DNA from 3 places in the Sodalis sp. RH19 genome. Region 1 is predicted to be linked to each of the others. Evidence: predicted binding sites of a transcription regulator. Region 1 holds the regulator's gene; each other region holds the start of a gene.

Evidence for each region. Region 1 encodes ArgR, which controls arginine synthesis, uptake and breakdown. Its sites were predicted from a motif close to ANTGAATAAAAATACANT; they were not measured.
Region 2: the regulator ArgR is predicted to act here: its motif matches at 1,540-1,557, upstream of argC (N-acetyl-gamma-glutamyl-phosphate reductase).
Region 3: the regulator ArgR is predicted to act here: its motif matches at 854-871, upstream of argA (amino-acid N-acetyltransferase).

Annotation. Positions count from the first base shown of each region.
Region 1 covers NZ_CP178734.1:3,655,536-3,657,779, forward strand. Annotated here, with positions in the region: gene mdh (malate dehydrogenase) at 1-405, opposite strand, end outside; gene argR (transcriptional regulator ArgR) at 859-1,329, shown strand; gene yhcN (peroxide/acid stress response protein YhcN) at 1,776-2,039, shown strand.
Region 2 covers NZ_CP178734.1:4,377,131-4,379,374, forward strand. Annotated here, with positions in the region: gene argB (acetylglutamate kinase) at 1-352, opposite strand, end outside; gene argC (N-acetyl-gamma-glutamyl-phosphate reductase) at 379-1,383, opposite strand; gene argE (acetylornithine deacetylase) at 1,604-2,244, shown strand, end outside.
Region 3 covers NZ_CP178734.1:5,671,445-5,673,688, reverse strand. Annotated here, with positions in the region: partial or broken gene amiC (N-acetylmuramoyl-L-alanine amidase AmiC) at 1-672, opposite strand, end outside; gene argA (amino-acid N-acetyltransferase) at 904-2,238, shown strand.

The DNA.
Region 1 (2,244 bases):
GGCTTTCTTCAGCGCTTCAGCGGCAATCGCCACGGTGGTATTGACGGGATTGGTGATAATGCCGATTAACGCCGTGGGACAGGCTTTCGCCACCTGGTTGATCAGGTTGCGTACAATGCCCGCATTGACGTTAAACAGATCGGCGCGATCCATGCCGGGCTTACGCGCCACGCCGGCGGAAATAAGAACGATGTCCGCCCCTGCCAAGGCGGGGGTTGCGTCCTCGCCGCTAAAGCCCTTAATCTTGACCGCGGTGGGAATATGGCTGAGATCGACCGCCACGCCGGGCGTTACGGGGGCGATGTCATAAAGAGAGAGTTCTGAACCTGGAGGGAGCTGGGTTTTGAGCAACAGGGCAAGGGCCTGGCCTATGCCACCCGCTGCGCCGAGAACTGCGACTTTCATTCTAATCTCCTTATTATTATAGGAAAAATTAAATGCCGTCAAATCATCTGGTTATGATCATAGAGACATAAACGGGTAAAAACAAATCAGCGATCGCAAATTTGAGAATTGACGCATTAACTTCCCTTTTTTATCCCTATTAGCCGCCCGAATTCCCATGCCGGATGACCTCACCGGATAATGCCTGTCGCCGCCGTTCAATACCCGTGGTTAGCGTCCACACTACACCGACAGCAATGGTTAAAACAACATCAAATTAATAACATTCTCTTTACTTTTAACGGCCATGAAATATGGGAGCCCGGTCATGGTCGGTTTGAATAGATATTGCTAAGCTGATTGTTTTGCCGACTTAATTTGGCCATCCTGGCGGTGGCTGCGCATTGTTATTGCATAAAAATGCAAATTTATGCATAATTCGTCGTACAATACTGGCTACTGGTTTGGGAAAATATGCGCAACCACTTTAAACAAGAAGAACTGGTGAAAGCTTTTAAGGCCTTGCTTAAGGAAGAGAAATTCAGCTCCCAAGGTGAAATCGTTTTTGCATTGCAAGAACAGGGATTTGAAAATATTAACCAGTCCAAGGTATCAAGGATGCTGACTAAATTCGGCGCGGTAAGGACCCGCAACGCGAAGATGGAAATGGTCTATTGCCTGCCGGCGGAACTGGGCGTGCCCACCACCAGCAGTCCGCTGAAAAACCTGGTGCTGGATGTCGATCACAACGACGCGGTTATCGTTATCCATACCAGTCCCGGCGCCGCCCAGCTTATCGCGCGGCTGCTGGATTCCCTGGGTAAATCCGAAGGCATCCTGGGCACCATAGCCGGGGACGATACGATCTTTACCACCCCCGCCAAGGGTTTTAGCGTAAAGCAGCTTTACGAAGCCATCCTTATTCTGTTTGAACAGGAACTCTAAGCCGACGATCGGGCGCTTTATAACGCCAGCGCCTAACATTCGTGCTTTTCATCTCTTTTATGCCGCTGCAAAAGCGTAATCACGCCACAAATGATGCTGCCTTTGTGGCCCTAAGCCCCGCTAATATTCTCTCTATGGTTTCACCGCGGCGGTTTCCACCGCCGGAAGCCGGCCAGACAGCACGTTTGGCTAAAAACCGCTATCTGATTGAAATTACAATTATTTAACATGAATTGTATATTATTCAACCACTTTTAATAGCTTTTTCTTATATCATGCGAAAGTACAGAAATAAAGTTTCATAATAAATTATGAGCAAACTACTAATACCTGCCGTTACTAGTGTATACTTTGTTTCGTGATGAACATCACGTTTTACATCCTGTTGTCAGCAATAAAGAACAGCATGAAGAACGTCAGTCAAAAGAATAGTAGAGGTATAAAACATGAAAATTAAAACCGCAGTATCACTGATGACCGTAATGTCAGCCTTATCTTTCGGCGCCTTCGCCGCAGAATCAATCTCGCAGGATCAGGCCAGCGGCTTGCATTCGTTCGGCACCGTAAGCGTAGGCGGGATCGCAGGCGCGCCTTCCGACATCCATCAGGCGCTGAATCAAGCTGCTGAAGCCAAAGGCGCAACGGCATACCACATCACGGAAGCCCGTGAAAATGATACCTGGCACGCCACGGCCGAGTTGTATAAATAAGCACATGGATGGAGGGCACCGGCAGCGACTTGCCGCCGCGCCCTGGGCTGAATTGCTGAAAGCCGGCGGGTTCGTCAAGGCTTGAAAAAATAATCAATAACGCAGTGCAGTAAGAGTTTACTCCAGAAGTCAAAGCGGTTATGCCGTCGTCGCCCTCAGTTATTCCTGTGTCCAGTAATAACCCAAGACGCGGACAGCCGATTCC
Region 2 (2,244 bases), 720 kb from region 1:
GTTTCTCATCAAGCGTTGTAACATCGACGCTATTGCCGTCGCCCAGGCATAACCCGACCGCCGGGATGGCATGTTTTTTTGACCAGGCCAGCAGGGTCTTATTGGCCGTGCCGGCCAGCGCGCCGGTGATGATATCAATCTGATCCGCCGGCGTAACCCGCAGGCCGTTGACCTTGGTCACCGGCAGCGCCAGTTTTTTCATCAGCTCGTCCACCAGGCAACCGCCGCCATGAACAATCAGCAACGGGCGTTGATGCTGCGCGCGATAGCTGTCCAGCGCCGAAAATAAACGCTCCAGCGCCTCTTCGCTATCGAGTAACACGCCACCCAGTTTTATAATTAACGGATTCATTATTTTTATTACCTCGTCGCCAGCCGTTACAGCAGCGCCTGCGTTTGTGCAAAACCAAAGCGGATATTAGCGCATTGTACTGCCTGCGCGGCCGCTCCTTTTAATAAATTATCTTCGGTGGCCACCACGATTAAATGCTCGCCCTGCACCGCGAAGCCAATATCGCAAAACGGCAGTCCCACTACCGCCTTCAGCGCCGGCACGCCTTTCTCATACAACCGTACCAGGGGTTTATCGTGATAGGCGTTATGATAGGATTCGGCCACATCGCCCGCCGTCACGCCCGCGTTTAAGCGGCAGGTGATGGTGGCCAGGATACCGCGGGCAAAATTGCCTAAATGGGGGGTAAATATCACCGGGATGCCAAGATGGGCGGCGATTTCCGGCTGGTGGCGATGGGTAAATATGCCGTAGGGTTGCAGACTGACCTCGCAGACGCTGGCGGCAAGCGACGCTTTCCGGCCAGCGCCGCTGACGCCGCTGACGGCGTTGATCACCGGCCACTGGGCGTCGTTAAGCAGACCGCCGTCGACCAGCGGCTTGAGCGCCAGCTGGGACGCGGTGGGATAGCAGCCCGGCACGGCAATCAGTTGCGCCTGCTGCAACGCCTCGCCCTGCCATTCCGCCAGGCCGTAGACCGCCTTCGCCAGCCAGTCGGCATGCTGGTGTTCAAAACCATAATACTGGCTGTAGAACGATGCCTGATTGACGCGGAACGCGCCGGAGAGGTCGAACACCACGCAGCCGGCGGCCAGGAATACCGGCGCCAGATCGTGGCTGACCTCATGGGCGGTGGCGAGAAACACCACATCCACCGTTTTCGCCAGTTCAGCGGCGTCGGTCAGGGGCAGCAGCGGTAAATCGACCACGCCCTTAAGCTGGGGATGCAGTTCGGACAGTAATTTCCCGGCATCCGCACTTTGCGCTGAAACCGCCAAAGCGGTTATGTTCATATGCGGGTGACGGTTGAGATAGGCCGCAAGCTCAGCTCCGGCGTATCCGCTGGCACCAACAATCAGCGTATTCAGCATGACTTTTGTTCACCTTCTTGATTTGCTATTACGACGAGAAGGGATCTCCAGCAACTCTTTGTCGCCTAAGTCGTCGCTTAAGCAACTATTCGCTGTTCACCCGCGAGGTCAAGCGTAGTAGTCTGGTAAGTATCCGTTTACTTTACGCTCAACGTTAGTGTATTTTTATTCACTATTATTGCATGAATATTGATACTATCCAAACTAAAGGCTGTCAACAGTGAAGACAAAATTACCCCCGTTTATGGAGTTGTACCGCGCCCTGATCGCCACGCCGTCCATCAGTGCCACCGACAGCGCCCTGGATCAAAGTAATCAGACCTTAATCAATTTGCTGGCGGGGTGGTTCACGACGCTGGGTTTCCAGGTCGAAATCCAGCCGGTGCCGGGCACGCGCAACAAATATAATATGCTGGCCCGTATCGGCAGCGGCGCCGGCGGCCTGCTGCTGACGGGGCACACCGATACCGTCCCGTTTGACGACGGACGCTGGACACGCGATCCCTTTACCCTGACCGAAGACAATAATAAGCTGTATGGCCTGGGCACCGCCGATATGAAAGGCTTTTTTGCCTTTATCCTCGACACGCTGCGCGATATCGATACCAGCAAGCTGCAAAAGCCATTATATATCCTCGCCACCGCCGATGAGGAAACCAGTATGGCGGGAGCCAGCTATTTCGCCCAGTCCAGCGAGCTGCGCCCGGATTGCGCCATTATCGGCGAACCGACCTCGCTGCAGCCGGTGCGCGCCCATAAAGGCCATATTTCCAATGCGGTGCGTATCCAGGGCCAATCAGGCCACTCCAGCGACCCGAGCCTGGGCGTTAACGCTATCGAACTGATGCACGAGGCCATTTC
Region 3 (2,244 bases), 2.0 Mb from region 1:
AGGTGGCGGGCAATCTTGAGCACCACATCCTTTTCGCGGGTGCGGAACTTGCCGATGGCGCCAGGATCCTCACCGCCATGGCCGGGGTCGAGCATGATGACAACCGGCCGGTCGCGCCCGGCTTTGCCGGCGCGCGGCGCCTGGGATTCGGGCGGCAGGCTGCGCGCCAGATCGCCCTGATTGTAGTCCTCCAGCAGCGCCAGCAGCGGATCGTCCTGCAGCGCGGAACGGCTGCCGGCCCGGGGATAGAGATCCATGATGAGACGATGTTTGAACCCGGCCACCGGCGGCAGGGCCAGGAAGCGCGCCTGGACCGGCTGCTTCAGTTCGATCACCATCCTGGCGGTGCGATCGTCAAACTGGCCGGCCCGTATCCGGCTGATGTAGGGGTCCTCTTCCCTGACCAATTGACCGGCGCCCTTCAGCACCGAATTAAGCTGGGCATCCTGGATATCCACCACCAGCCGGTCGGGATTGCCAAGGACAAACTGGCGATAGCGCAAGGGGGACTGGGATTCAAGCGTAATGCGGGTATAACTGGCCGCGGGCCAGATGCGCACGGCCACCACCAGCGGCGCCGCCATTCCGATGCGACTGAGCGTTAACAGCCAGGTGGCGGCGGTTGCCTGCAGCAGACCGCCTGCGCCCCTTATTATGATGTGAATCCGGCATATCGCCCCAGGATAAAAGCTAATATAATGAAAAAGCAGTCATTTTTTCGAATGGCAAAAACTTTAGCGAATCCGCCGGTATCTGTCATCCTTAAAAGGCTCTATGCTTAGTGCTTCGGGGTTTATTTTCGATTCTTTACAAACAAGAATGGGGAAAAATGCTGCTTGCCAATACCCTATTTATAGAATAAAAATACACAAAATCAGAATAATCATTCACAGAGGATTTGCCGTGAAGGAACGTAGTACTGAACTGGTCCAAGGCTTTCGTCACTCAGTTCCCTATATCAATGCCCATCGGGGCAAGACGTTTGTCGTCATGTTAGGCGGCGAAGCCATCGAACATGAAAACTTCGCCAACATCGTTAATGATATCGGCCTCCTTCACAGCCTGGGCATCCGCCTGGTGCTGGTCTACGGCGCACGGCCGCAAATCGACGCCAATCTGTCGGTGCACCACCTGGAACCTATTTACCACAAGCATACCCGCGTCACCGACGCGCCGACCCTTGAACTGGTCAAGCAGGCGGCCGGCCTGCTGCAGCTGGATATTACCGCGCGGCTGTCCATGAGCCTGAACAATACGCCGCTGCAGGGGGCGCATATTAATGTGGTCAGCGGCAATTTTATCATTGCCCAGCCGCTCGGGGTGGACGACGGGGTGGACTACTGCCACAGCGGCCGCATCCGCCGTATCGACGACGAGGCGATACACCGCCAGCTGGACAGCGGCGCTATCGTGCTGCTCGGGCCGGTGGCGGTGTCGGTAACGGGCGAGAGCTTTAACCTGACCTCGGAAGAAGTGGCCACCCAGCTGGCTATCAAACTGAAAGCGGAAAAGATTATCGGCTTTTGTTCTTCGCAAGGGGTGTGTGACGATAAGGGCGAGATAATATCCGAACTGTTTCCCAATGAGGCCCAGCTGCGTATCGACGCGCTGGAAAAAAAAGGCGATTACCATTCCGGCACGGTGCGCTTTTTGCGCGGCGCGGTGAAAGCCTGCCGCAGCGGCGTGCGCCGTTGCCATCTGATCAGCTATCAGGATGACGGCGCGCTGGTGCAGGAACTGTTCTCCCGCGAAGGCATCGGCACCCAGATCGTGATGGAAAGCGCGGAACAGGTGCGGCGCGCGACCATTAACGATATCGGCGGCATCCTGGAATTGATACGCCCGCTGGAGCAGCAGGGCATCCTGGTGCGCCGGTCCCGCGAACAGCTGGAAATGGAAATCGATAAATTCACTATTATCGAACGGGACAACCTGACCATTGCCTGCGCCGCCCTTTACCCCTTTCCGGAAGAACAGCTGGGGGAGATGGCCTGCGTGGCCGTGCATCCCGATTACCGCAGTTCGTCGCGCGGCGAAATGCTGTTGCAGCGCATTACGCAGCAGGCGCGCCAGATGGGGCTGAAAAAGCTGTTTGTACTGACGACGCGCAGCATTCACTGGTTCCAGGAGCGCGGTTTTACCCCGGCGGAAGTGGAAGTGCTGCCGCAGCAGAAGCAGGCGCTGTATAACTACCATCGCCGTTCAAAAATCCTGGTGGCGGACCTCACCGGCCAGTAACCGGGC